3 regions of the Paenibacillus sp. FSL H7-0323 genome follow, and region 3 is predicted to be linked to each of the others. Evidence: predicted binding sites of a transcription regulator. Region 3 holds the regulator's gene; each other region holds the start of a gene.
The links. The regulator LexA, encoded in region 3, represses DNA repair genes until DNA is damaged. The targets are predictions, from matches to a motif close to CGAACATATGTTCG.
Positions count from the first base shown of each region.

Region 1: the regulator LexA is predicted to act here: its motif matches at 7,464-7,477, upstream of MHH89_RS14300 (YolD-like family protein).
Region 2: the regulator LexA is predicted to act here: its motif matches at 1,548-1,561, upstream of MHH89_RS14340 (ImmA/IrrE family metallo-endopeptidase).

Region 1 covers NZ_JBBODB010000001.1:3,138,840-3,148,782, forward strand. Annotated here, with positions in the region: gene MHH89_RS14255 (RNA polymerase sigma factor) at 64-558, opposite strand; gene MHH89_RS14260 (M56 family metallopeptidase) at 736-1,860, opposite strand; gene MHH89_RS14265 (BlaI/MecI/CopY family transcriptional regulator) at 1,862-2,230, opposite strand; gene MHH89_RS14270 (hypothetical protein) at 2,534-3,202, shown strand; gene MHH89_RS14275 (sensor domain-containing diguanylate cyclase) at 3,465-5,057, opposite strand; tRNA gene MHH89_RS14280 (tRNA-Leu) at 5,328-5,413, opposite strand; gene MHH89_RS14285 (WGxxGxxG-CTERM domain-containing protein) at 5,573-6,049, opposite strand; gene MHH89_RS14290 (M15 family metallopeptidase) at 6,125-6,811, opposite strand; gene MHH89_RS14295 (hypothetical protein) at 6,929-7,093, shown strand; gene MHH89_RS14300 (YolD-like family protein) at 7,090-7,425, opposite strand; gene MHH89_RS14305 (hypothetical protein) at 7,639-8,199, opposite strand; gene MHH89_RS14310 (PH domain-containing protein) at 8,317-8,808, shown strand; gene MHH89_RS14315 (glycosyl hydrolase) at 8,882-9,943, opposite strand, start outside.
Region 2 covers NZ_JBBODB010000001.1:3,149,436-3,159,378, forward strand. Annotated here, with positions in the region: gene MHH89_RS14320 (cytidine deaminase) at 1-352, opposite strand, end outside; gene MHH89_RS14325 (NucA/NucB deoxyribonuclease domain-containing protein) at 453-890, shown strand; gene MHH89_RS14330 (hypothetical protein) at 972-1,121, opposite strand; gene MHH89_RS14335 (YjfB family protein) at 1,271-1,447, shown strand; gene MHH89_RS14340 (ImmA/IrrE family metallo-endopeptidase) at 1,611-2,162, shown strand; gene MHH89_RS14345 (hypothetical protein) at 2,229-2,390, shown strand; gene MHH89_RS14350 (DUF3139 domain-containing protein) at 2,752-3,087, shown strand; partial or broken gene MHH89_RS14355 (phosphomethylpyrimidine synthase ThiC) at 3,202-3,321, shown strand; gene MHH89_RS14360 (transposase) at 3,539-3,856, shown strand; gene MHH89_RS14365 (IS3 family transposase) at 3,868-4,731, shown strand; gene MHH89_RS14370 (RNA polymerase sigma factor) at 4,942-5,436, shown strand; gene MHH89_RS14375 (hypothetical protein) at 5,433-6,422, shown strand; gene MHH89_RS14380 (hypothetical protein) at 7,263-7,766, opposite strand; gene MHH89_RS14385 (hypothetical protein) at 8,176-8,541, shown strand; gene MHH89_RS14390 (sialidase family protein) at 8,575-9,792, shown strand.
Region 3 covers NZ_JBBODB010000001.1:1,823,783-1,833,725, reverse strand. Annotated here, with positions in the region: gene MHH89_RS08425 (MBL fold metallo-hydrolase) at 1-31, shown strand, start outside; gene MHH89_RS08420 (methyltransferase domain-containing protein) at 69-845, shown strand; gene MHH89_RS08415 (hypothetical protein) at 846-1,424, opposite strand; gene MHH89_RS08410 (hypothetical protein) at 1,647-2,027, opposite strand; gene MHH89_RS08405 (L,D-transpeptidase) at 2,178-2,516, opposite strand; gene lexA (transcriptional repressor LexA) at 2,695-3,321, opposite strand; gene MHH89_RS08395 (LysM peptidoglycan-binding domain-containing protein) at 3,573-3,986, shown strand; gene MHH89_RS08390 (DUF896 domain-containing protein) at 4,096-4,305, shown strand; gene MHH89_RS08385 (hypothetical protein) at 4,355-4,876, shown strand; gene MHH89_RS08380 (HAD family hydrolase) at 4,911-5,696, shown strand; gene MHH89_RS08375 (FixH family protein) at 5,959-6,384, shown strand; gene metH (methionine synthase) at 6,564-9,941, shown strand.

The sequences.
Region 1 (9,943 bases), 1.3 Mb from region 3:
ACTTGCTGCGCCACTGTTTTTTTGCGCCAGAACACTTATATTATTTTCATGATTGCTGGCTGGTTAAACTATGTTTTTCAAAACTTTTTTCAACTTCTTCTTTGCTCGCTGAACCCGTTTTTTACAGGCCTCTACAGAAATCCCAATTTCATTAGCCGCCTCCATCATTGAATACTTCTCCAGAGTAATTTTTTTAAGTAATTTATAGTCTTCAATATTGGTTAAGTCAGAAAATATAAAGTCAACATCAAGTACGTCACTATCCTCAAAGATAACGTTTTCATCTATTTCGAATGAAGTTACTACTATATTTTTAAGGTATGCCCGACTGCGAACTTTGTTTTTAATAACATTCTTTAATGTATTAAATAGCCAGCCTTTCGGATTGGAACAAAATAGAAATTTGTCGGCTTTAGCACATGCGATTCTAAATGTGTCCTGAACGGCTTCTTCGGCCAGTGTGCGGTCATTCAACTTGCTTTGTGCATATGCCAACAATGAACTATACATTTCCGTATATAATACTTTTATGGTGCGACGTTGATTATCATTTAGCACCGCCTTCTCACCACCATTTCCTTTTTATGAAATACAATCTACTTTAGTTATAATTTTATATAAACATATAAATATTGGTATTTTAATACTACCCTATAAACAGATAATAGGAACACTTTTTCAAAAAAATTAAAAATAAAAAAGCAACCTTCTAAAAGGTTGCCTTCTTCCTATTCATCATTTATATCCTAGGTTATTTGCATAGCGGCGCAATAGCTCTTTGAGGCGTGTTACCTCATTAACAATTTCACTATCGCTATCAATATTGTCATTTCTGTCATACGACGAAGTAACAACTTCGGTAGTAGTAGATGCTTGAGGTTCATCTGCGTTAGCTGAAACGGTTAACGCGGACCCTATCCATATAATTCCTATCAGCGCCACACAAAGGAATAGAACACCATTTTTCTTCTCTTTTAGGTCCATGATTGAAGAAATGCGATTTTTCAAACCTTTTTTCCCTCCATAAAAATTACTTGATAATGCTGTTTGGAGCTTCGCCCCATTCCTCGCAACAGTAATAATGATTTCCCCATATTGTATTCGCCGTTGATGATCTGCGTTTTGTAAAACCAATGCGTCACAAGAGATTTCACATTGTTCCGCTGCCGCTTTTGCCATAAGATAGACAACTGGATTGAACCAATGAAACGAGGTTGCAATCAAGATCATGGCCTTGCACCAGAGGTCATGCCGTTTAAGATGAATCAACTCATGCTTTAGAATTAGATACACTTCATCATCTGATAGTTTCACTCGCGGCAGTAAAATGACAGGCTGTATAAAGCCAATGAACATAGGACTTGTAACGCTTTCACATACGCATAAACCTATATGCTTTTTAATCCCGAGTTCCGACCTTACACTGTCTAAAATCCCTTGAACCTTCGCATCGGTTACAGGATCACTCCAACGACGTACCGTCTTCATAAAACGACTATGCCGTAGAGCATGATACAGTATTATGATTACAATACCGCACCCCCAAATCGCTGTAAGCACCCACCATAAAGAGATTGTTGCCCAAGCATCCCCCCTATCCCCAAAGTCCATTAAGGGGACAGTACGGATTATGGATGGAACAAGCGTTGCAGGAAGATCCGGCATGGTCACAGGGAGAACTAATAGGTCAATCTGTGGACGAAAGGGGAATATCCAGCCTACCGCAAGCAGCAGCCAAACCCTATAATTCCACTTTGCGACATATCGTTTGGATATAAAGGGCTGTATTGCCGCGTACACAAGCGTCAGCAATGACATAGATACAGAGCATTGGAGCACGGTAACTAAAAATCCCTGCATATCACTCCCTCTTATCTTTCAGCCAATTTTCCAATTGATCGAGGTCACTGTCCTTTACTTTGTTACTAGCATATAGCGTAGCAACCAAGCTAACGAATGAATTCGCATGAAAACGCTCCATAAAGTCGCCTGTTTCAAATTTCAGGTACTCCTCTTTGTTAATTAAAGGGAAATAAGTGCGCTCTTTTCCCTTTTTTTCAGTTCGAATAAAGCCACGCTCAACCAACCGTAACATAAGAGAAATGACCGTTTGCGCTTTCCATTTCCTATCATTTCCAAGCTGTTGCATAATAACATTAGTCGTTATAGGTGAATCATTGGCCCACACAACTTTCATGATATCAAACTCTGCATCTGGCAATTTTCTCATTATTTCTATTAATCAACTCCTTTAAGACAACTGTCTACAATGATATTCTACATTTGTCTTGAATTCATGTCAAATCTATAAAATAGAAATATTTTATCCTATTTATCACACACAATAACAATATTGGGATATTTTTGAAAATCTTTGTCCCCAATTCGATACATTAAGACATATATATTATGAAGAAGCATTTTCATAGTTTAACACTAATGAAACGGAGGCAATTCCGATGAACAATTAACGAATACTTTCACGTTGAACGAAAAACCAAATTCCCAATTTTAGAATGGAGGCTACTAGTTAATGAAAAAGAAATCTCTCTTTGTTTTCTCGGCCCTGGCTCTCCTCCTCCTCCTCACTCCAAGCTTTGCGCTTGCAAGTAATCAGCAGAACTACTTCGCTTCCCTGTCGGAAGAGAAGCTCGCTTATCAGGATGTTGACGCAGCTCCTACGGAATGGAAAGACGACATCTTGAATGCAAGGAATTCTATAATATACAGTACTTCTTGGACTGTTGATGGTCAGGTTGGCTATGAGTTGCCCGATGGAATGTTAGTAGAACTTCCAGAATTTTCGGACCTTTTTCCAGGTTGGGATGTTCCTAAATTGAAAGAAGATGTACGAAAAGAACAGTTAACTAAGCCTCAAACTTATGATTTTCATACCCTAGCCGCGAATTATGTTGGGTTTGTCTACTTATTTGAACCCTCAAATTCTGGAGCGTCACTACCGTTTTACACCTTTTATTCCAGCGCTAATAGAGTCACAATGATAGGTGATTCTTTACCAGGGACAAGCTATAATGCCGGTTTCACAAATCTTAACACTGGTTCGGATGTAGGTTATGCAAATAACTTACCGCAAGGTGGAAAACTATATCTCACTAAACTGAATTCAAACACTGCATATGGGGCTCGGGCTAGCACGTACAGCACAACAGGATATGCGCAAATGAGCGTAGTTGACGGCTAAACTCATCATCTGATTCTGTAGTGTCGGGTAGATGTTTGAAACGTAGATTGATATGTATGGGTAATCAAGGACTGCTTGTTCATTGAGGTTATTCGCTTTCTTCTAATTGATAGACTGTTTAATGCTTCTTCCATTATTGCTATTGCTGCCTTTTTAACTTTTGTTAAACGTATAGCCATTGACAAAACCTCCTTCTACTTCATCTGATTTAGTCAGATATAGCAAAGGAGGTTTATATGCTTCTATATTTCGAGCCATTGTTTCAAACATCAGCGACCATAGTCTGGTTTCTTCCCCTGCTCTTGGCCAAGTATAACGCCTGATCCGCCTTCTCCAGCAGCCCCTCCCGCTCCAATGTATGAAAAGGATAATGGGCGATTCCTAGAGAGATTGTAACCTGTGTCTCGATTGGCCCCCTGCTTTGTTCCATTGCCCGCCGGACTCTTTCAGCTATGATGAAAGCTTCCTCAGGTCTTGTGTGGGCTAGCAAGATGATGAACTCTTCACCGCCGTAGCGGTAGCAAACATCGTCTGGACGAACCGAGGTAACTATAACTTTGGCTACATGTTTCAGCACTTCGTCGCCGATGAGATGACCGTAAGTGTCGTTCACGAGTTTGAATTTGTCTACATCCAGTACAATGAGCGAAAACGGTTGTCCTGAGTCAATCCACTGACTCATCGTATACTCTAACGATCTCCGGTTCATTAAACCGGTCAGAGCATCCGTCGTAGCCTCTTGGGTCAGTTGATCCGTCTGCTTCTGAATATCCGTCACGGCAAGCAACACAGCCTTGGTCAGCAGATCTGCCTCTCGGCTCCATTGCGGCTTTGCTTCTGGCAATTCAATCTTCTCCTTGCCCATCCTGCTCACCAGATTTGCCAGGTACACAAAAGGCCGGGCCAGCTTGCGTGCTACGAGAATGACGCCCATCAGGAGGATAATGAACGGAAACAACGAATACCAGAGAATGGTCCGAAGGTGCCCCATCAGTTGATGATGGATGACACTAATCGGCGAAACGACCACAATTCCCCATCCGTTGGCTGGAACGCTGGAGTATCCGGCAAGCATTTCAACGTCACGGGTGTTACGCACTTGCTGTTCCCCACTCTCCCCATTCATGAGTTTCTGCACAACCTTGTTATTGCTGACATCCTTCCCAATGAGCTGCTTATCCGGGTGGTACAACAGATGCCCGCTTGAATCCACAATATAATAATAGGAGCCAGAATCGTCCACGTTATTGTCGCCAAAAATCATAGACAAAATATTGTTCTCCTGCAGATAAAATGTGCCGCTCAAAATACCGCGATATGTACCATTCTTGCTAAAAATCGGCTGACTCATAAAAACGATTAGTCTCTTTGTGGTTTGGGTCATGTAGGGGGAGGATATGTAAGGTTTTTTTAACGCCAGAGCTTCTAAACCGACCTTAGAAGTAATATGGTTTCCTACTGACCCCAAACTAGTCGGTACTACATTGCGGATCAGCCCGTCGGCATCGAGCACGGCGATAGAATTGAAGTAATTGCTACTATTGCGCATCAGTTCCAAATTATCATCCACTTGCTTCGGCGTTGAGGTTTCGTCATCGGAGAGTGTGTCAGCACTGTATTCCAAACTGCTGCGCATGGACTGAAATAAGGAATCCATTGTTTTGGTCATTCGGTCAGCGTTGTAGTAATTCAGATGGAGTGTAGTCTCCATCAATGATTGTTTTTTAGACTCGTAAGAGCCAATCAGAAGGATGCTTGAGGTTAGTAGAACCACCAGCGTAACCAAGCCCGTAAGCAGCGATGTAAGACTGAGCTTTTTACTTTGACGCGGGTCGGCTCTTCTCAGTGTAAGCAAACTTTAACCCTCCTTGGTTCTTGAAAACTAGATTAATTAATAATACAACAAATTAAGATGTTATTCGACAGTAATCAAAAGGCTCGGATCTCTCATACCACTCTGCTTACCGTTTGATATACGGCGGTTCATGAAATCTTACATATTAAAAAACTCCTCTCCAGAACTTGTGATTAGACAAGCACTGAAAAGGAGTGAACCTTAGCTTTTGACGGAAGTTTTACTCAAGAAAAACAAAAAAACCTTGATTTCTCAAGGTTTTCACTATGATGCCGAGGACGGGGGTCGAACCCGTACGGTACTCACGTACCGCAGGATTTTAAGTCCTGTGCGTCTGCCTGTTCCGCCACCCCGGCATATTATGTGTTGAAGCTTCATACGTTGTTCACATATAACGCGACAAGAAATATAATATCATGAATATCGATAACGCGCAATCCTTTTTCGAAAAAAATTTATTCACAATAAAAATAACCCGTTCAGCCAGAACCGATACGGGTTATTATAAACGCGGATTATCTACGCTCGTCACTTCTGCTTCTCATTCCGGCAAGACCCAAAAGTCCAAGCAGACCGAGCCAGCCCCAGTTAGATCCTTTGTTAGTTGCAGCATTCGTTGTTGTACTAGTTGCACGGTATTTGCCGGTCTGTGTGGTGTTGGTTGCCGGGTTGACAGTGCTGTTGGTTCTGTAGTTGTTCCGGGTGTCATTGTAGTTATTGGTGTTGTAGTTGTTAGGTCTGTAATTATCATCGATGCGGATCTTGTCTTTCATAATGCTCTCATGCTGATTCATTGTTCCCGTGGTGCCGTTCATTAAATTGCCTTCCGTATTCATCATCCGAGTGTGTTCCGCAGTCCCATCCATCCCGGTATTCGCGGCGGGGATACCGCCCAATGCTGCTGATCCCACGGCATTTGATGCATAGCTAGCTCCCATTAGACTCATTGATAATACAGTACCGCATGCAAGGCTTGTTATCAGCTTGTTCACAGTGTTATGCCTCCCTTTAAGGTTAGTTATCACTGATAATTTCCCCTTGGACGGCACTGTCTATGCATGGTGGTTTTACTCTTTTACTACATTAACTGTCTTAGTCACAGCATCATAAGTAACCTTTGCTCCAAGCGCCTCAGCCAGCGCACGTATGGGTACATAGGTTGTTCCGGTATCGAGAACGCCATCGGTAAGCTTGCGGCCGTTTAGGTTAATGGTCACTGTAACGTCTTTGTTCACCTGATCATCCCCTCCGGTAATCTTTTTTAAAGCCTCTTTGGCTTGGTCCGTCGTTGGACGTTTACCTGCCCGAAGTTGATCTATAGTTAAACCGAAAGTCATTTGCAGATGTGAATAATCTTTAAAAGAGGTCCAGTCCCCGCCCCATTCTAAACCAAGCCGCTTAGCCTCCTGTACAACCTCTTGCCAATCTGCTGTCTTATCCTTATCACCATCACGATTGATATCCCAAGAAAGGCTAGTGCCATTCGGCAGCAAAAGCGCAAAATCAAACGCAAGACCATAATTATGATAGCTGGTACCGCCTTTAGCGTTGGTAACTATCGGTCCTGGTTTGCTTCTACCCTGCGCATACAAAGCATTTTGCTCAGCAATGGTCCGTAGACCCTGAGTAATAACGATAGGGACTCCTCTCGCATGGCTTTGCTGAATCAAAACATTCGCACCTGCCGCCAAGACAGGATGAAGCCCGACCAGACGCGCCGCGGATTTTTCCCTCAATTGCTCCAAAGTCAGCATAGAATCACCCCTTTGGTATATTCAATGATGCCGCTGCCCTATTTGCCTGTACCCCTGTCCCCTTTAGGATGATTTCCACAAAAAAGGACAAAATATTTAACGAAAGGTGGGAGACATATGGATATTCATAGCGATAGCTATAAAGTTGCAGCCCTTAGTGAACAGGAAGAAGCACTGGAAATTATTCGGAATGCTGAAGCTTCCATTGCACATCTGACTGGTAATCCTACCGTTACCTTAATCGCTTATGAGAAAAGCGAAGGCAACGGTTCTCAGCATTAAACGATGTAGACCTCGACAATATCATCCACATCGATCCACTTCCATTCCTCCGCCCACTGCAGCTTAAACTCACGCGAGTGGGTGTGAATGGAAGTCACAAAACCACTTAACATCGTATTTTCAAAAGGGTCAAAAAGAATAACTGTCACTCGTACATGACTCCGCAACGACAAAGCCAGTGTACATTCAATCTCCTCCAGCTTCTGCTCATCCAGAATAGGCTTGATGCGGCGCAGCGTTTCCCGTTCATCTCTTATAATTCGTATCTTATGCTCCGGCAGCATCATGCGGCTGCTTTCCCACAGCCCGTTTTTCTCCAGCTTTTTGCCCATGGTAACCCCTCCTTAATTATATTCTATTCCTCTGAACACGAACGTATGTTTGTATTATATCCGCATCTTCGCATATTAATCAATAATCAGGAAAAAGATACCTTTTTAAGAGTCACTCTTTATTCAAAAGATGTATATTAATGTATATCTATCCAAGCTAAAATTCGCAGCAAAAAGACGCTGACAGATAAACTGCGCAGCGCCTGATTTGATTTATTCTTGAACAACGTCCCCAGACTCTGAGGTAGCCTGACCTTCGGAGTCTATAAGTCCTGTTGCTTCTCTTGCCTCGTTAAGCTTTGAAATACCGAATAACATCGCTACATCAGCGTTCTGATTCAATTCATTAAATTGCTCAGCCGTAACGTTTGCGGAATCAGCACCTTGAGAGGCCTCTTCTTTTAAAGAATAAGCACTTTCAAAGGCAACTTTAGACTCTTCGAGCAACTTACGAATGTCTTCAGGCAAGCTGGAGGAAATTTTTACTTTCTCGGCTTGATTCGATAAATCAGTTGCGGTACTCTGGAATTGCTTAATTTTCTTCTCCAACTGCTTGTCCGTGAGTTCTCCTGCTGAATAACCAGCAATGGCTTCGTTGAACTCCGCTAAAGAAGTTTTTCCTGACTCTTCAAGTTTAGACATTTCATTGTAGAAGTTTTGCACGGTCTCCTGCACTTCTTCCTCCGTGGCAGGTGCCGATGAAGTTGAATTATTGCTGCAGGCGCTAAGGATGACAGTCATCATCAGCATTCCTATTAGTAAAGCTTTTTTCATTATTTATCCCTCCACTTAACAGGATAATGTCGGTTTGTGTAAAGCGCAAATGAAATATATGTAAAATGACTGTTATGTTATAATTATTTTAATTGTGATCAGGAAAGGAGAGTATTTATGCCTTATTGCACCACCTGTGGAGCGGAATACAAGCAGGGCGCTAAATTTTGTGGAGAATGTGGAACCAGCCTTGACGGTACCGCTCCAGTAACCGCTCATCGACCCGCAGTAGATAATAATCATGTCATCCAAGAAGTCGTGCTCTGGAAAGGCAAACCTGCCGGCATCTCGGATCGACTCAAAGGAATCGTAGGACTTAACACAACTTCATATACCATTACAAGTCAGCGTATTATGGTAAAGACCGGACTTATCGGTAAAAATGTTGAAGAAATCGAATTGCTGCGCGTACGCGATTTATCCGTAAAACAGTCTATCATGGACCGGATGCTTGGCATTGGGTCATTAACTGTATTTTCTGATGATGCCTCAGCGCCTCAGCTTCTTTTTCGAAAAATCCATGATGCCCAAACCGTCAAAGATGTTCTGCGCAAAGCCGTTCGTGACGAGAAGATCGCCAACAACATTAGCTACCGCGAGCAAATTTAAGACGTTCATACGTAAAAAGGCCCCGGAAAACCGGGGCTTTTTGCTTGCGCTTGCACACTTGAAGTACTCTTTTTTAAGGAAGATAAAATGCCCCCGCTGGGATAACCCCCTTGATCTGGCTCGGACTCTCCCACTGCAAAACAACCCGGGCGTCGCCCGCATTCTCATAATACTCCACCTTTATTTCATACGGCTTACCTGCAATCAGGTTTATACTCCCTTTTCGTTCCTGGCCGCTCTGATTCACCCAACTATCAATGACTAGCCCGCCATCAATCCATACCCGTATCCCATCATCAGAGTAGGAATAAATGGTATACACCTCGCTAAAAGCAGCCGTCAGCTTCCCACTCCACCGCACAGAGAATGCATCTACACGAATGGCAGGATCAGGCGAACCTTGTCTCCATGAAAAGTTAATATTGGCATCCGTTCGCAACAGTGCAGGCGTGCCGCTAAGCGTCATGTTATTGTAATATTGGCCACAGAGTCCACTCTCCAGCACACTATCCCCAATAGCAGCGAAAGCGGCGGCCTCAGCAGCATACTCCTCTCGTGTGAATACCATTTTGTCGTTCATAAAAGCTTTTATCACAGCGTCGGTATTCTTCTCATAGAGGAGTTTCCCCCAGGTCAGCTGATAAGACCATTTGGGCTGTGTTTTGGACAACAGTTCAGCAGACGGAAGCTCTCCATTCTCACCAATCGCAATCAGCTTGCCACGACCCAGATCCCATAAATTATCATAATGACTAATCTTGAAATCCGCGTCATAAATGTCGAGCGCCAGCACATCTACCTTATCACTGCCCGGATAGTATTCTGCCGGCTCATCACACCACTGATTTTTTGCGTTTGGACTCCAAACCCACAATAAATTATGCAGCTTATGATAATTGGTAAAACGATCGAACATAAGGCTCCACAATGCAGCGTAATTGCTCTTTTGCCCCCACCAAAACCATCCACCATTCATTTCATGATACGGCCGCCAAAGTACAGGAACCCCTGCGTCATTAAGCTTTTTCAGCGACAAGGCTATCTTATCCAGATCAGCTAACAGAGCATTATACTGGGTGGTACCTGGGGTTATATATTTATCAAAATCAGCATTGCTTAGGCTCGTATTTACATT
Region 2 (9,943 bases), 1.3 Mb from region 3:
ATACAATTATCTTGCAGTCTATTCCATAATCCGCAATTAACTCTCGGCACATGCCGCAGGGAGAGACTACTTTAATCTCTTTTTCCTCGCTGTCTGGGTCAGAATGCCTTACCGCAACAATCGTATCAAATTCCTTATAACCTTCGGATATCGCTTTGCCAATCACCATCGCCTCTGCACAGACTGTAATCCTCCCCATGCTGGCTTCCACATGTACCGCTGTAAAAATCTCTCCTGTTTTAGTACGAAGCGCTGCACCCACATGGTGCCGTCCCCATTCATAACGCCTGGTAATTATATCTTCGGCAGCCGCAATAAGCGTCTGATCCTCAATGGTAATTATGTACTCCATATCCAGTTCCGTCCTCCTTTATTTTACCTAATTATATTAAATCGCACTGAATTATGATATAAGATATACTATTTTAAGTGCCAAAAAAGGAGGAGCAGAATTGAAAGTAAAAAAATGGATCTCCAGTCTCATCATTGTTGCATTACTTGCTTTGGCTAGTTACTGGTTTGAACAAAACGGAGAGCCTACAGACCCCTCGTCTCCATCCGATTCGAGTGTTGTTCAGCTAACCTTCCCATCAGACCGCTATCCTGAGACCGCCAAGCATATTCAGGATGCCATTGCGAAAGGTGAATCCGCCACATGTACGATTAACCGAGAGCAGGCTGAAGAGAACCGTAAAGAGTCCTTAAAAGGGATTCCCACTAAAAAGGGGTATGACCGGGATGAATGGCCAATGGCTATGTGTAAGGAAGGCGGCGTTGGTGCCGACATTGAATACATAACGCCAAGCGATAACCGCGGGGCAGGAAGCTGGGTTGGCAATCAGCTGGAGGATTATGCAGACGGAACCCGGGTAGAATTTATGTTTAAATAACGGTCTGTCTGACCAGCCCCAGGCAATAGAATAGCCCCACCTGGCATTCGCCAGATGGGGCTACACTGCACATCAGCTAACTTAGAATAAGCAAGCTTTAGTGATGATAACCAGCAAGATGAAAAGTACCAGAATTGCTCCTGTTGAAGTCCAAGGACTACACACCGGACCTACTGATGCTGGACTTACTACCGGACCTACGTTACAACCACAACCATGTTCCATTCCCATTTTCAATTCCTCCTAATGATTAATGACTACAGCACAAGATATGTAAAAAGGAGATAAGCCGTTTGGGCGAATTGGCAAACAAATGCCAATCACCTAATGAATTGAAGGTGGACAGTCGATAAACAGGATATACACAAAGGAGGTGCAATATGGATATAGCTGCATTATCAATGGCAATGAGCCAAGCATCCTTAGCTCAAAATGTAGGGATACAGGTCATGAATATTGCCAAGAATCAGGCTGAAACCCAGAGCCAAACCATGGTGGAAATGCTGGGCAAAAGCGTTGCTCCTAATTTAGGAAAAACACTTGATATTAGTGTGTAATTGCTTTATGCTAAGGATACATGAGAACGAATGTTCTTGTGTATCCTTAGCATTTTTTTACTCTACATAGCCCTTCGGGCTTTTCTTTTGCGCATTTATGCGAACATACGATCCCATTAATGATTTATTAGTGATTTTAAACGAGGTGAATAAGTTGGAGAACATGAAATCATATTATCAAATGACTGTGCTTGAGAAATGGACGGAGGATTTATACAAGCGATTAAATCTTCATCAGCCCTCACAAATTTCAATATCGTATATTGCAGAGCGGCTTAATATCTGGGTTCATTATTTGGATGTGAGAAGCAAGAGCATTGAAGCGTCTGCAGGGATGTACAGCCTGTTTATCGACAACCGCCTTCCAGCCAATCTTCAACGGCTAGAGTTTCTTCATGAACTGTGTCACCTCCTTCGCCATGGCAGTGATAATCAGACCTTGATGCCAGAGCATTTCACGCGGGCACAGGAGGATGAATCCGAGCGTTTTATCTTGTATGCGGCGATGCCTTACTCCATGATCTCCCGCATGACATTGCCTGAGCAACGGGAGGATGCCATCTCCTATCTCGCAGCAGAATTTCAAGTTCCTGCCGAGCTAGCCTTACAGCGGATTGATCAGATCCAAAGACGTGTGTTCCAAGGGCAATTATTGGCCGTGATGGGAAGAAACGAAGAACGACTGACACATATTCGCAACGGATCACGGAGATAATAAGCTTAGTTGCAATAGTGCTCTGCATATTCATTTATGGTGGAATTTCTCGTGAGGGGGAACGACATGGAAGCCATTAAAGTAATTGAATTATTACTGACTCATCCGGATTATAATGTAGATGCAGTACACCCCGAAATCCCGGATTTCGTGGGCATTGAGACGATTGAGGTGGATCACGAAACGGGGACCTTCTCCATTTTATTGCAAGAACCCAAAGAGGACTAAAAGAGAATCATTATTCTTCATAAGTTAAAAGGCAGCAAATATAGTATGTCCCGGCAATTCTTCGTTCGCTTATGCCTGGATTACTATTGTTATTTGCTGCCTTTTTGTATAATCTGTTATGCAAATACAAACTGTATCACCAATAAGAACTAGAATAATGAATATACCGACAAAACCCCATATTAAAAACCATAAGATTTCCACCCCGGCAGCCTTGGACTTACCTGGTCCTCCAGCATCTTAATTTGCTGCTCCAGCTCCAGTATTTTCTCTTCCTCCTGCGTCATATATCTATGAATGACATACCAGTCTCAGTATATTATCTTATACTATATACAAATTATTTATATGGAGGGAATTAATGAAGAAAAAAACAAAACTAATCTTCATCGTTCTAATCCTTTTAATCTATGGAATAACATCCTTAGCCCTCCACTCCTTCCAAAATCATATGAACAGAGAAGTCATTCATTATCTAGTAGAGACGAGAAATTATAAGAAAGAAGATTTTGATAAAGTATACACCCAGATTGCCAAAGCTCCCCTCGTAAGTACCACGGTGATTTTTGCAGACGAACCCTACGCAAGATACTTTTATCGAAAAGAAAATGGAAGGATCTTTCAATACAGCAGGGCTCCTGTTAAAGGTAATGATCCTAGCTATACATATAAACATATCGAGGAGAATCTCCCGTGAAGGAGTTGCCCTATAAAAAAGACGCGTTTGTCCAGCAGTCAGCACTTTGCTGCTTGGGCAAACGCGTTTTTTTGATCTTCCCTGCTCTAAATAGGTAAACATCGTTTGCGTAGACAGGTGATGGTAGAGGGTCCAGAACATGTGCCGATGCACTTGACTAAAGAGAGTATGGATAAGCAACTTGAAACTTGTAACGAAGCCCCTTTTTATACATTAGGTCCACTGACTACAGATAACATTGGCGTGGTTCTTAGCAGCTATCGGACACAGTTGATCTTATGCGCGGTATAACACTCCATTTCAAAGTGTAGCGGACCCCATAGCCTTTATTGGCATGAAAAACACCATATAAGACCTCCTTTTTAAGGAATAGCGTCACTGATGAAGCTAGAATAAAAAGTGGACAGTAGTTAACAGACTGGCGATAATGAGTCCACGGAGGTGTGTTCACATGGGAGAACATCGACAACGGTATAACGAAGAATTTAAAAAACAGACAGTGCAGTTCATTCAAGAGCAAACAAAAACAGTGGGCGACTTGGCGGAAGAGCTCAACATCCCAAAAAGTACCCTGCATCAATGGATGAGCCAGTATCGAGAATTAAAGAATGAACCGGCAGCTAGCGTGGATCGAGTACGAGAACTCGAGGCACAGTTGAAAGAAATGAGCCGTCAACTTCAAGAAAAAGATATCAAGATTGCCGATGTGGAAGAGGAATTAGCGATCGTAAAAAAAGCAGTGCACATCTTCAGCAAACCAAGGAACTGAGATTCCAGTTTATTGAAAAACATCGCTCCGAGTTTCTCTTGGAGAAGATGTGCATGACCCTACATGTGTCACGGAGCGGGTACTACAAGTGGCGGACAGAAAAAAACAGTACGCATATGCTTCGTAAGGCTGCGATAATGAAGCGAATTCAGTATCATTTTACAGACCATCAAAAGCGGTATGGGAGTCCGAAGATCACCCGCCTGTTACATCAAGAAGGTTATACCGTTACCGAACGCACGGTGAGTGTGTACATGCGACATATGAAGCTTCGCTCCATTGTCTCCAAAACGTATCGGGTACAGACCACTGACTCCAATCATGACCATCCGATTGCCCCGAATACGCTGAACCAGCAATTTAAAATACGCAAACCCAATTCAGTATGGGTTACCGACATTACGTACATTCCTTGCCGGGGAGGGCGCTTGTACCTGGCTAGTGTGATGGACCTTTGCACGCGCGAAATCGTGGGGTGGCGTTTGGACAACCATATGGAAACTAGCTTGATTTCGGGCGCTTTACAAGATGCCTACGAAGCTAAACAACCGGAAAAGGGTCTATTACATCACTCCGATAGAGGTTCTCAATATACTTCTCATGAATACACGAAGCAGTTGAAAGCGTATGGCATGGAGTCCAGCATGAGCCGCAGAGGTAACTGTTATGATAACGCCTGTATCGAGTCGTGGCACAGCATTTTGAAAAAGGAGCTCATTTATTGTAATCCGCGATTCAAAACTAAGGAGCAAGCCTACCAGACACTTTTTCAATATATTGAGTTTTACTATAACCGCAAGCGAATGCATGGCGCGCTGGGGTATCTTTCTCCAGTTCGTTTTGCTGAGCAATTGACTAGAATGTCTGTTGCGTGACTGTCCACTTTCTTGACAGAGGTCCATGAAGTCCGCGAACCTGCTCAAAAGCCTATAAATATGCAAATAACGACTTTTGAGTCCGTAAGCCTCTGGAGATAATTTATGAATAGGCATTCTTTACGCTCAAACATAAGGAATTTTCTCAGGAACAAAATGTGACCTAATGCCGTCCTAAATGGTGTTATAGGTAAAGGGGGGCACAGTATCATGCAGCGATCCATGACCCGGCCGGGAAATCATGTGATGAAGAGTTACGAAATCTACGCAGATATGCTGTTCCGGATCGCTTTGGTCCATCTAGGCAGCCGGCAAGATGCCGAAGAAGCCACTCAGGATACCTTCATCAAGCTAATAGAAAAAGCGCCGGAGTTCAAAGATGCCGAACATCAGAAGGCATGGCTGATCCGGGTAATCACCAACCATTGTAAAACACTACTGGGCAGAGGCTGGCGCAAGCGCGAGGTTAAGCTGGAGAGCGCTGAGCCAATTGCGGCAGACAGCCCCGAGGATTGGGCTCTGCTGCAGTTAGTTATGGCGATGCCCATGAAGTATAAAACCGTAATCCATCTTTATTATTACGAGGACTATCCCATCCAGGAGATCAGCAAGATTCTGCAGATTAGTCAGTCTGCCGTGAAGATGAGACTTCAGCGGGGACGGCAACTGTTAAAACTGGAGCTGGAAGGAGCGGAACCACAGTGAAGGAAGATCAGTTTCGAACAACATATAAGAAAGCGGTGGATTCGATGAAACCAGGTGAAGAGATGAAAAAAGAATTGTTCAATAAAATAGAGCAGCGGCAGGAGCGGAAGCGTCCGCGCAAAACCGTTTATATCGCGGCAAGTGTCGTGCTCGCCGCAGGAATCGGTCTGGCTGGGCCTAGTATATGGCAGCAGTTGAACAGTCAGAGCTCCCCAGGGCAGGTTGCCCAGGTAACTCCGGGAGCAAGTAATGCTGGCAATTCAGGCACAGCTACATCCGGCAGCATTGTCATTCCCAAGCTGAAACTGCCAGATAAGGAGTCTGGCGTGAAGGCAGATATGATCGCCTTGGTCGTGTATAAAAATAATATTTATACACAGTCAGCGACTCGCATTGACGCTGCCGATGCTGCTGCTCTACGCGGTGATAAGTTGGGACGCACTACAGGCGGCATCAACGAATGGAGCGGTAACGACGAATATATTGAGTTAGCCTCGAACATCGGCGAAACGGATCTCTATTCCGTGAAGGGCTATGACCCCAGCTTTCTGATTATGTCCTATTCGGTAATCAACGGCGAGGTATTCGCCGAACTGTATGAGCACACCAACGGCATCACCATAAACAGCGGCGCCGACCTGTTCGGCAAGCTGAATCTTGAAGGCCGAGTTACTTCAGCTCAATGGGAAAGCTTCAACAGTTGGAACAACGGCCTCCAGCAGCAGGCGCCACTCGCCAATGGCGAGGCGCTTGATAGCTTCCTGACAGCCCTCCAAGCGGCTAAACCACTGGCAGCAGAGCCGCTGATCGAGCAAGGCATCTACGACAGCGAAGACCGTAAGATCATCTATTTACAGCTGGAAGACAACGCCCGAGTAGAGCTGACGCTGTTCGGTCAAGGACTTGTTCGCTACGGTCAAGCACCGGTATTCTTCGAGGTCGAATCCGGGGCATTCCAGCAGCTGTGGAACAGCATGAAACTTTAGGAATGCTGGTGGAAACCCAGGGATAGCGGTTGGGACTGCGGTTGGGACTGCGATCGGGACTGCGGTTGGGACTGCGATCGGGACTCGATCGGGACTGCGATTGGGACTGCGATCGGGACTGCGATCGGGACTGTGATCGGGACTGCGATCGGGACTGCGATCGGGACTGCGATCGGGACTGCGATCGGGACTGCGATCGAGACTGCGGTTGGGACTGCGATCGGAAGCAATTGAGAACCTCGTTTCGGTCGCCCTCTCTCCATTTGACAATTTAGCTGGCTGTTAACAAAAACGGCGCTGCTTCAAAACCATTTCATGGTTTGGAGCAGTGCCGTTTTGTGCTTTACTGTATGGTTTACGAGCCCGCATACTAGATATGCTGGTTGTAGAGGTGAGACTACTGATTGTTCCTTTAAAAGCTGCTTCTCATTGTAATTTCTGCGACTAAATCTATGAAGAGCACGGCACTAACGAGCTAACGAATTAACGAACTAACCTCCTCCACCTCGAGCTATCGGACCCAGATGTCGCTATTTGCTGATTTTCAGCCTTAAGAGCATGGTTTCGGACTCCATGGACGCTAATGCCTAGAAAGAGGCTCACATGCGGTACTTTTTATGCCAATAGCGACTATGGAGTCCGTTAGAATTGCAAATGTGGAAAAAAACCGCTTTAAGGGTCAGCTGTGTCCGACAGGAGAAGCATCGTTCACGTAATTGTTATGGAATCAAATTTCAAAGGAACACAGGGTCTCTCTCGATACTTCCGATTGCTGCAAAAAAGGAACGCCCACCATGGACGCTCCTTGAATTTCTTATTAGTCTACTACACTCTAGCTAGTTACGCATTTACACTTTCTGTTTTACGATCCTGTCTTGCGTGTAATGTTTTCATCGCAAATCTTGCGATCGGCTGCGCAACCAACAGTTCAATCCAAAATGCTATTCCAAAGTTTCTCGGCCAGATGTGAAGGAAGTTTTTAAGTGGATCCAGGCTTATTTGTTTCGTCCCAACCCATGTGCCGATAATTGATAGTAAAATAGATAACACTGTGACATTCAATAAAGTATTCAACAGAATCCTTGCATTAAATCCATCGGTTTGTCCCGTGAATTTCGGCATCACTTTTCCAACAATCGGTCCTGCAACTAATCTTACGGATAAAACTACGATCATCCACATAAACGGAATAACCTTTAGTGTATCTATATACACTTCCTTACTGAAGCCGCGTTCCAACCCCACAATAATAGGGGCAATAGTGTTAACTGAAATGATTGAAATAATGAGTAAAAATAGTATACCTTCTTTTCCGTTTCTGGGCAGTCTTGTGTCTCCATGCATGTTTGTCATCTCCGTGAATAATATTTCAGATGGCAGACGTATCATGAGACATATATTTTTGGCCCAATAAAAAAGACCAATATCTCTACACACTGATTTAATAATTATAACATTTATTTAAAATAAATGTCAGACCTTCTATTTAAAATTCTTAAAATTCTCCTGCTGATAGCGAATAGTTACCTGCATGCGCCTTACAAGATCAGCAGTGGCAGAGAAGTCGTAAAAATCGTCAATTGCTGTTCAACTTATAATCAAGTTACTTCAGATCATGCTGAAATTTTATTTGTATTTCCCCACCTAATTAGACCTCTCAGTATTCATTTCCGCGATTTTTCTAATTCCCTTGTCCAAACACAATGAATCTCAATTCATATATATATAGCAAACTAATAAAGAGGTGAAGCTCATGGCAACAACAACAGGCATCATTACGAACACAGGGACTACCCCAGCATCCAACGTGCTCATTAATATCGATAATGACAACCTTAGTTTTTCATCTAACGTAGTCTATCACGTTTACGTATGGAATACCTTGGTTAGTAAAGGTTTAGTCTACTCCAACTCATTAAATGTTAATGCTAACACCAGCCAGTTTCTCGGTTTTAATATCGCAGGCAATTCAGCTTATGAAGTCCAATTTCTCGTAACTGGAAACGCACCGGCAGACACGATTATCACGGTGTTCGGAACGGATTCGTCAGGAAACGTCATTCCCCATCAAAGAGTGCTGCAATCCGAACTTACTTTCATAGCTCAGCTGAACCCATAAGTACCGAAAACTCTCTGACGAAAGGAGCTTTGCATGGCTAATATTCAAATTTCGCCGAGCGCAAGCGTTCAGTTTGAGCCCACCATCGCGGTAAATTGGCTTAATCCTTCAGTTATGGTTGCCGTAGCTGTAGATCTTCGATTAGGCCCTCCTAATATAGGTTTATACAAATCTATTGACGCAGGTGCCACTTGGACAACAACGTTATTGCCGTTACCGACAGGATTTGCAGGCATCGAAGCACCACATATTGATTATATTTTCCCGACCACTTTCGTAGTATTAGCCCACGCCTTCGATTCAGACGGTCTCAGCGGGTCGATCGTTTCCTATACATCTGCCGACAATGCCTCTTCATTCGGACCTCCAGTCATCGTGAATCAAGGGTTTGGGCAGTTTGTAAATGATGATCAGGTGGTCGTTGTCACCGACAAAGCTGGATCAAGTCCCTTTTTTGGAAATGTATATACTGGTTATACGCATGATTACAACACACAATTCATACCGGGAAATACGATATTCTTCAATCGTTCCCTAGATAACGGTAGTACCTATTCCAGTCCCTCCCTGCTGTCTTCGGTCGAAGAATTCGAAGAATTCCCCGGTATAGCAATTACATTAAATGGGATTGTTATCGTGGGATGGATCAATCAGCCTCCCGGTAATACTGATCTTAAAATTCGCACATCCTCAGACGGTGGGGTCATTTTTACTCCTGAAACCATGGTCGCCAGCGTTGTAGTCCCACCAGATCCATTGCCGGGATATACATTTAGATGTCTGACATACCCTTCCCTCGCAGCAGATATTTCTAATGCACCGACGACGCGAGGGAATGTCTATGCTGTATGGCAAGATTTTCGAGAAGGTTATTCCGATATTTTTCTTGCCACTTCCACCAATTTTGGTGTGGATTGGGGGGCACCAATATCCATTACAGGTAGTCCGGTGGGCTCCCAAAACTTTTTCCCAGCCATCACCGTATCCCCTGCGGATGGTGCAATATTCGTTACCTATTACACTAATCGAGTCAACCCCCTCAACCTTGATGTTTATCTAGCAACATCTAGAGATGGCGGTATGACGTATACAAACACCCGGATAACAACAACTTCCTTTGACGTCACCGGCATCCCCCTAATTGGGGACTACATCGGTAATGCCATCGTCCCCCAAACAGGCCGTCTAGTGAGCGTATGGACAGACACGCGGACCGGTACTGAGAACATCTGGTTTGGGGATAATCAATAAGCTATTAATCAACTTCTGATGATAAATTAAAAGGCTGTTAAGTTAGTATTCCATCTTCAATAAAGGATGCCGAGCGAATATGCGGCATCCTTTATTGCTTCTTATCAAAATTCAGCATTAACCTGTTTAAAGAAATCATCAAATTCCAGTG
Region 3 (9,943 bases):
CCAGTTTGATGGGTTTAGTGTGCAATTTTAGATTTTTTTATGTCGAAAACAAATGGGGGTATGGCGATATGGCGTCTACATCAAAGGCTTTTGCTAGATCAATGGATTCTTATTTAAACTACATTAAAATGCCTTGGGGGAGATTGTTTTATCATTCCGCTTGGCAGCAAATTGACAATCACTGCAGCTCTGAAGAGGTTCAATCTATTTTAGATATCGGCTGTGGTTTTGGGATAACCAGTCGTGAATTCGCAAAAAAAGGTTATACAGTTACAGGGATAGATCCGACTCCAGAGATGATAGTCATTGCGCAAGAGTCTGCATGTAAAGACGGTCTTAACATAGCCTTTAGATCGGCAACGCTACAAGATGCAGATGTATTAGCGGACGGATATGACTGGATTTTTTGCCATAATGTGCTTGAATATCTCGATGATCCAAAACAATTGTTAATGGACATTAGTAAAAAACAAAATGAAAACGGAATGCTTTCTCTTATAACTCATAATCCAGTGGCAAAAGTGATGAAAAAAGCCGTTATGAATAAAGATCCTATGGGGGCTATAGACAGTATTGGAAACACGCAGGAATATAGCGGCATTATTCAAACAGACATTACCATCTATACAAAAGATCAATTAGTGGAATGGCTCGCGGAGTGTGGTTATGAGATTAGAAGTATATACGGAATACATAATATCTACGGATATATTGTGGATAATGAAATAAAAATGGATGAGCAATGGCATGTAGAAATGGTGGAGCTAGAGCTTAAGTTAAGCAGTTTATCTCCATACAAGGACGTTGCTATTTTCACACATCTTATTGCGCAAAAAACAACTTAATTATTCAGATACGATTGACCTGAACAGTGCATGTAATTGTTGTACTTGGGAGTAAGCTTCCTTGTACTGGTTGTCGGATTGTTGAATAGGCAATAAACCCGGCAAGAAGGAGATACAATACACAGGCGTTTCTTTGCTGTTCATATATATTTTAAGCGTAAGCTCTTCAATCACATTAGCTTCTTCATCAGCTTCCTTAAGGACGTTAATATCTGCACTTGTTGCAGTAGTTTTGCTGTTTTGATGTCTTTTGGAGACTTTTGAAAGGGTGAGTGCGTTAACCACAATCTCGGATCCCATTACATTATCAAAAGAGTATAGCTTTGCTACTGCTTTTTTGTTACTCTTCGGATTTTTGGTACCGATTGCCAATTTTTTATTAGGCTCGTTAAGTGCAATCAAGTGAGATTGATTGGGGGGAATGAATGTTTTGGTGAAGCTGATGTTAAAAGATGAGGTCGCATTAACTAGCTTAGAAATTTCAGATGAAGCAGATAGCGTTTTCAATTTTATAATGGCGGCACTTAGAATTAAAACAACTCCTAAAATAGCAAATAAGTACATCAAGATAATCAGCATATAATCACACCTCCTAGTTATCTCATTAGACTCAAATTGTTGCTTATTGAAAGATATGCCTGAATGATCTCCACTAGTATCTTTTAAAAGGGAAATTCGTGGAATTATAGGATCGGCTTCACGATTAACCCAAAAAAAGCACCCAGAGAAACCTTCCGATTCTGCAAATGATGCAAAATTGGGGGTTGCTGCAAGGGTGCTTTTTAAGATGATTATGAAAACCTATAGAAAATTGAAGGCAGTGATATGATCGGTATAAACAATCAGCTGTTTGTATTCGATCGGAGTCCCATAACTAGCATAAGGTCTTACAGTAACGTCATTGAGGACAACAAAGTTATAGCTGAAATTTTTATCAGGGTGTTCTGCTCCCAAATAAGATATGTATTCGTCTACAATTACATCATCCATCAAAGATTTTAAATCAAATACATCCTCTTTGTTGGAGACGGTTGGAGAGACGATTCCCTGAATGCTGCCAAAAGAGGTGAGCAAATTCACTTTTTTTCCACTAGCTTGTTCATCATTTAAAAGTAAACCGGACAGCTTACCCAGTGCATCGACTTTAAAATCGACGAGGGTTCTAATTTTTGAATTATTCAAACTAAACACATCCTTTTCAATTTGCAATCCTGTTAACAATATTCGACATATAATCACGAAACTCCTAGTATGCTAATGAAAAAATACTTACTTATGTAATGACCCCCATTTTTTAATGTGATTTGGGGGTTGCCGAGCCTCCATTCGAATTTAATTTCTTATCGTTACTCGTGTGCCTATAGGGACAATAGCAGCGAGTGCTAACACATCCTCGTTGTACATCCGGATGCAGCCGTGGGACACCTCTTTCCCAATGGAGGAAGGGTCATTGTTTCCATGAATTCCGTAGTGTGGTTTAGACAGTCCCATCCAAAACACACCGAAGGGACCCCCTGGGTCGGGTTGTTTGTTAATAATAGTGAATTCACCCACTGGGGATTGGGTTAACATCTTACCGATGCCGACAGGGTAACCTCTAATCACAATATCATTGTCCAGAAGATATAACATTCGTTGGGTCAGATCTACAATAATTCGGTAGTTGGGCATTATACGCAACACTCCTTTCTAATTAGGATATGAGCAGAACGCCTAAAGGGTTATTCATAGAAAATGGCCATTTTAGCCATTGGGAACAAATGTTCGTAAGTGGTTGGAAAAGCAAAAAAACGTAGAAAAAAGGCTGTTCCGCATATGCGGAACAGCCTTTTATGTTAGAAGTGCATACTTAGTGGATATCTCGAAACAATCCGATGACTCTTCCGAGAATAGTTACGCGATTAAGGCGAAGCGGCTCATAAGCTGGATTCTCCGGCTGAAGCCGTATATGATCACGTTCCTTGTAAAAGGTCTTAACGGTTGCTTCATCTTCTTCGGTCATGGCTACAACGATATCTCCGTTGTCCGCTGTTTGTTGTTGGCGAACAATCACATAGTCACCATTCATAATGCCTGCGTCAACCATACTATCACCCATGACAGACAGCATAAATACTTTGTTGTCACCTACATAGTGAGTAGGAAGTGGGAAGTAGTCTTCGATATTCTCTGTAGCAGTGATAGGTACCCCGGCGGTAACTTTACCTACGACAGGAATCCGTGAGATGGTCTGCGCGAATTGGTGAACATTCTCTGAATCCTCTTGGCCTAGTAATTCTATTGCACGTGGCTTCGTTGGATCTCGACGAATAAGTCCCTTCTTCTCAAGCCGGTCCAAATGACCGTGAACTGTGGAGCTGGAAGCAAGGCCAACAGCTTCTCCAATTTCCCGGACGGAAGGTGGATAACCCTTGCTGCGGACTTCGCTTCGTATAAATTCCAGGATCGCCAGCTGGCGACTTGAAATCTTTGACATTGGAATCAACCCCATATAGTAATGTTTGGGAAAATTATAACATAGAACTACCGTTCGCACAAACATAAGTTCTAACTATTATAAATATTAATCTGCTAGAGTTAAAAAATGGTAGATGAATGATAATAAAATGAACCGTTTGAGTCTCTCGAAAAAAAGAGAACAATTGTTCTGAAATAGTATTGAACAAAACACATGTTCGTGTTATTATAAATTCGAAAGTAAGAACAAGTGTTTGGAGGATGATGATTATGCTAAAATACAGTACATACCGCAGCATCTACGATAAGGCCCCAGTGGTTGAATCTATAGGACATAATGACGTTGCCCGTAATTCCGCTAAGGTGAAAGAGATAACGGAACGTTTGCTTGGAGGGATGATTTCGTTGTTCCGTCAAGATTTCTTTATTAAGTTAATATTGATTTTCGTGCTAGTATTATCTGGCCTAACAGTAGTGGGAAATGTATTTGCAGGATCGACGACTATAATGAAGGAAGAGAAGCGGATTGTGGTTGAACGTGGAGATACACTATGGAGTATTGCCCTTAAGAATAAACCAGCTGATATGAAGACAGTTGTTTATATAGAAGGAATTAAACGTTCAAGTGGGATTAAGAGTAGTCAAATTAACGCTGGAGACATACTTACTTTACCTATTTATTAATTTTCTGAGAACATAATAGAATGACCAGTAGAGCTTGCAGGGAGTAGACCTTGACAAGCTCTTTTTCTCATGGCAGAGTTAGAATTAATTTATAGGGGGAGGGAAAGTATTGAATATTGATGAGTTGGTCGCGCGAATTAACGAATTGGCACGCAAACAGAAGAGCGTAGGCCTTAATCAAGAGGAAGTGGCGGAACGCGCCAAGCTTCGTGAAATTTACCTGGGGAATATCCGCAATAACTTCCGAGCACAATTAAATACTATTGAAGTAGTAGATAACGATGAGCATGAACAAGGTAACAAGGGGCTTAAACATTAGCTCGCTGTTCCTTTTCATAGATATTTCAGGATGACTAGGGGGAACGCACATGGCCCGTTCTTGGGAAAGAATGGTTCAACGCAACACACAGCAAATCAACAAGCAAAGAAAGAAGCAAGGCAAGGATACGATTTATGCCTCTAAATCTCCTACCCAGAATGCCGAAGTCTTTAAAGGTCGCAACATTGCATTTCCGGTAGTGTTAGTGATACTTGGCACTATGTTTTGGGTAGTTGGTTCTATTGATCAGGCCAAAGGTAATGGCATGCTGGCTAATTGGCTGGGAGTAGTACTGTACTATTTGCTGGCAGCGCTATTGTTCTTCCGTCGTCCGTACTTGAAGGTGGAAAAAGCAAGACTGTCCACTATTAAATTCAATCGCGAACGCGGACTTCCAGCTGCAGATATTGAGAAAATCACCCTTTCGCGTGGAGCTGTAGTCATTAAGCACAAAGGGAAACGTACGAAATGGATTTTCACAAAACTTATGAATCGCTATGATACTAATGCGATGAGTACACGATTAGAAGCATTTGCTAAAGCTCACAACATTGAAGTAGTTCACGAATAGAACTAGACCAGTTAAAGGGAGAGGGAGACCTGTAATGCCAATTTCTGCTGTACTATTTGACCTTGATGATACATTGCTGTGGGATGATCGGAGCGTCGAAGAAGCATTTCGTTCTGCTTGTGAAGCCGCCGGGGATACGATCGATCCACAAGAACTAGAAGTTGCAGTTCGTAAGGAAGCAAGTAGCTTGTATGAATCTTATGAGACGTTCCCATTTACAAAGATGATCGGAATTAATCCTTATGAAGCACTCTGGGCTAACTTTACGGCAGGTGAACAGCCAGAATTCCGTCAATTGGAGCAGCTTGCACCGGTATATCGTAAAGAGTCTTGGCGTCGCGGACTTGCAGTGTTAGGGGTGGAAGACGAAGCACTAGCTGAGACCTTGGCAACTAAATTCGCAGCAGAGCGCAGAAAACGTCCATACATCTATGAAGAAACAATGCATGTACTGGAACAGTTACGGGGTCAAGTGAAGCTTTTGCTACTTACGAACGGCTGTCCTGCACTGCAACAAGAGAAACTAGATGGTGTGCCCGAGTTAATTCCTTTCTTTGATCATATTGTGATTTCCGGAAGCTTTGGTAAAGGCAAACCGGATAAGGAAATTTTCCTGCATGCTTTAGAGCTTCTTGATGTAACGCCTGAGCAAGCGGTTATGGTCGGCGATAAGCTGACAACGGATATCCGTGGGGGGCTGGCAGCAGGGTTGACCGCGGTCTGGATTAATAGAAAAGGTAGAGCACCTAGTCTTGATATTCATCCGGATCATGAAATCAATCACCTTGAGGAACTTCTTCCACTAGTTCAATCCTTGTAAGATATACAGAGCTATTAGCTCCAATATAAAGACTTTATAAAAGCAGCGAGTTTCTGAGATCCTAAGAAACTCGCTGCTTTTCTGTACATACATACTAACATAAGGATTTCATTAGATTTTTAAGTAAATGATTTAAGTCACAAGACTAATGCGGAATTGATGCAAAATACTGAAAAACCAATAATAATGTGTATAATAGATGGAGATGTATAACATGAATTGGTAGATTTTTATTATTCGATAATGATTGGGAGGGCTCCGAATGATGAGATCGAAGAAATTAGTCGCTGTATTATTAGGTGCAACACTTCTAGTACTAGGTGGATGTTCTTCAAATGGAACCAAGCATTCAGAAATACATAACATGAATATGAACATGTCTATGGAACCTATCAAAGTCGAACTACAATGGAGTCCTGAAGAAGTTGTTGTAAATCAAAAGGTAACCTTTGAAGCTGTGGTGACCCAAGATAACGAGGCAGTAGATGATGCAAAAGAGGTTCTGTTCGAAATTGTGAATAAAAATGATGAGGGACAGAAAATAGAGCTTAAGGGAAAGCTAATTGGTAAAGGAGTCTATCAAGCAGAAGGGACCCTTGAAAAGGAAGGACAATATAATGTCACTTCACATGTGACAGCCCGGACACAGCACTCTATGCCTAGCAAAGAGCTGTCTGTGAAACCATGATTCAAAGGTTCGCAAAGGTTACTGAGCAATAACAGATAAAGCAGAGTGGAAAGGAAGGCTTTTCGAAATTCCTTTATTCTGCTAAACTTACTCTAATGTTTTACTGGGGGGACTATTAGTTGGCTAAATATACACTTGAGGAAAGCTTACAACAAAGGATTTTGATCCTTGATGGCGCAATGGGCACGATGATCCAACAGGTGCCTCTTACTGGAGAAGATTTTGGAGGCGATGAGCTGGACGGCTGTAATGAAATGCTGGTATTAACACGTCCAGAAGTCATTCAGACGATTCATGAGCAGTACCTCGAAGCAGGGGCTGATCTCATTGAGACTAACACATTTGGTGCAACCTCTGTTGTGCTAGCTGAATATGATATTCCTCAGCGGGCACGTGAGATCAATCTAGCGGCAGCAGAGTTGGCTCGCAGAGCAGTAGACAAATATGACACACCTGACCGTCCGCGATACGTCGTGGGGGCTATGGGTCCAACAACAAAAACGCTCTCAGTAACTGGAGGCGTTACTTTCCAAGAGTTAGTTGATAGCTATGAGGAACAAGCAGTGGCATTGATCGACGGTAAAGTAGATGTTTTGCTGCTGGAGACCTCTCAAGATACACTTAACGTTAAAGCTGGAAGTATTGGTATTCGTAATGCTTTTGAAAAGACTGGCATCACATTGCCGGTTATGATTTCCGGAACAATTGAACCAATGGGTACTACATTGGCGGGTCAGAATATTGAAGCATTTTATATCTCATTAGAACATCTGAAGCCTATCTCTATGGGCCTCAACTGTGCGACTGGTCCTGAGTTTATGCGGGATCACATTCGTTCGCTTTCGGAGATCTCCTCCGCAGCCGTGAGCTGTTATCCAAACGCAGGATTGCCGGATGAGAACGGACATTATCATGAATCTCCAGATTCTTTAGCTCGCAAGATTGCAGCCTTTGCCGAAAAAGGCTGGCTGAACATTGCAGGGGGTTGCTGTGGAACGACACCAGAGCATATCCGTGCGATGAAGGAAGCACTTTCTGAATATCCTCCACGCCCGCTGACAGGTAATCATCCACCTGCACTTTCAGGCATTGAGCCTATCTATATTGAGAACGACAACCGCCCATACATGGTTGGTGAACGTACGAATGTACTTGGCTCTCGTAAATTTAAACGTCTTATCGTCGAAGGTAAATATGAGGAAGCCTCAGAAATTGCCCGTGCTCAGGTGAAGAGTGGGGCACAGGTTATTGACGTGTGTGTACAAGACCCTGACCGTGATGAGATTGAAGATATTAAGCTTTTCTTAGAACTGGTTGTGAAAAAGGTTAAAGTACCCCTGATGATCGATACTACCGATCCTAAGGTTATCGATTTGGCTTTGCAGTACTGTCAAGGTAAGGCGATAATTAACTCCATTAACCTTGAAGATGGTGAAGAAAAATTCGAGCTGGTGACGCCGATCATTCATAAATATGGTGCAGCTATTGTTGTGGGTACCATCGATGAGACGGGACAAGCCATTAAGGCGACAGATAAACTGGAAGTGGCTAAACGCTCCTATGACTTGCTAGTGAATAAGTACGGTTTAGCAGGAGAAGATCTTATTTTTGACACGTTGGTGTTCCCTGTAGGAACCGGAGATGAACAATATATCGGTTCAGCAAAAGAAACGATTGACGGCATTCGTTTGATCAAGGAAGCACTTCCAGGTGTTCATACGATCTTGGGCATCAGCAACGTCTCCTTTGGATTGCCGGAAGCGGGACGTGAAGTGTTGAACTCCGTATTCCTTTATGAATGTACAAAAGCTGGATTGGATTATGCGATCGTAAATACAGAGAAAGTGGAGCGGTATGCTTCCATTCCTGCTGAAGAACGTCATCTTGCTGAGGAACTGATTTATAATACGAATGATGAGACGCTTTCTGCTTTTGTAGCTGCTTTCCGTGGTAAAAAAGTAGAGAAAAAAGAGAAGATTTCCAACCTGTCACTTGAAGAACGTTTAGCTTCCTATGTGGTTGAAGGTACGAAGGAAGGACTCATTCCTGACCTTAATGAAGCATTGACTAAATCTGGTCCGCTGGAGATCATCAATGGACCGCTGATGGCAGGGATGTCGGAAGTCGGCCGGTTATTTAATAATAATGAATTGATTGTTGCTGAGGTGCTGCAAAGCGCTGAAGTGATGAAGGCATCTGTCAATCATCTAGAGCAGTTTATGCAGAAGGATGAGACAGCGGTTAAAGGGAAAATTATGCTGGCAACCGTAAAAGGGGACGTGCATGATATTGGTAAGAATCTAGTGGAGATCATCCTCTCTAATAATGGTTATCAGATCATTAATTTGGGTATAAAAGTACCACCAGAGACCATTATCGAAGCCTTCCGTCGAGAAAAAGCTGATGCGATAGGATTGTCCGGGCTGCTTGTGAAATCTGCTCAGCAGATGGTCCTCACCGCTCAGGATTTACGTACAGCAGGGATCGATGTTCCGATTATGGTCGGCGGCGCAGCTTTGACCCGTAAATTTACGAAGACCCGTATTCGTCCAGAATATGACGGTCTAGTATTGTATGCTAAGGACGCTATGGACGGGCTGGATATTGCCAATCGGCTTATGAACCCTGAAGAACGGGAGAAGATTGCCGAGGAAATTCGTGTGGAGGCAGAAGCAGCGGTTGCGGTGGCGCCTAAGCAAGAACTGCCGAAACTAACCAGAGCAGTGCGTTCCAAAATATCTCCAGATGCACCTGTATTTGTTCCACCGGATTTAGAACGCCACGTACTGCGTAACTATCCATTGGGGCATATTATCCCCTATGTGAATATGCAAATGCTGCTGGGTCATCATTTGGGGTTACGGGGTTCTGTAGAAGCCCAATTAGCTGCTGGAGATCAGCGGACTGTTGAACTGAAGGGTACCGTAGACGATATTCTCCATCAAGCGATGCTAGAGGGTACCATTACTCCACATGCTATGTATCAATTCTTCCCTGCACAATCGCAAGGGAATGATATTATAGTGTATAATCCACAGAATACGTCCGAGATCCTGCATACCTTTACTTTCCCGAGACAAGGGGTAGAGCCTCATCTGTGCTTGGCGGACTTCTTGAAACCTGTTGACAGTGGTATTATGGACTATGTTGGATTCCTAGTTGTAACAGCAGGTCACGGTGTACGTGAATTGTCTACTCAGCTGAAAGAAAGCGGAGATTATCTGCGTTCACACGCCTTGCAGTCGGTTGCACTTGAAGTGGCAGAAGGACTGGCGGAACGCGTCCATCATATGATGCGCGATACTTGGGGTTTCCCGGATCCGGCGGATATGACGATGAAGCAAAGACATGGGGCAAGATACCAAGGAATCCGTGTTTCATTTGGTTATCCTGCATGCCCGGATTTAGAAGATCAAGGTCCACTGTTTAAGTTGTTATCTCCGGAGGATATCGGTGTTCACCTTACAGAAGGCTTTATGATGGAGCCCGAAGCTTCCGTTTCGGCTATGGTATTTGCCCATCCAGAAGCGCAGTATTTTAATGTAGAGAAGCTGTAATT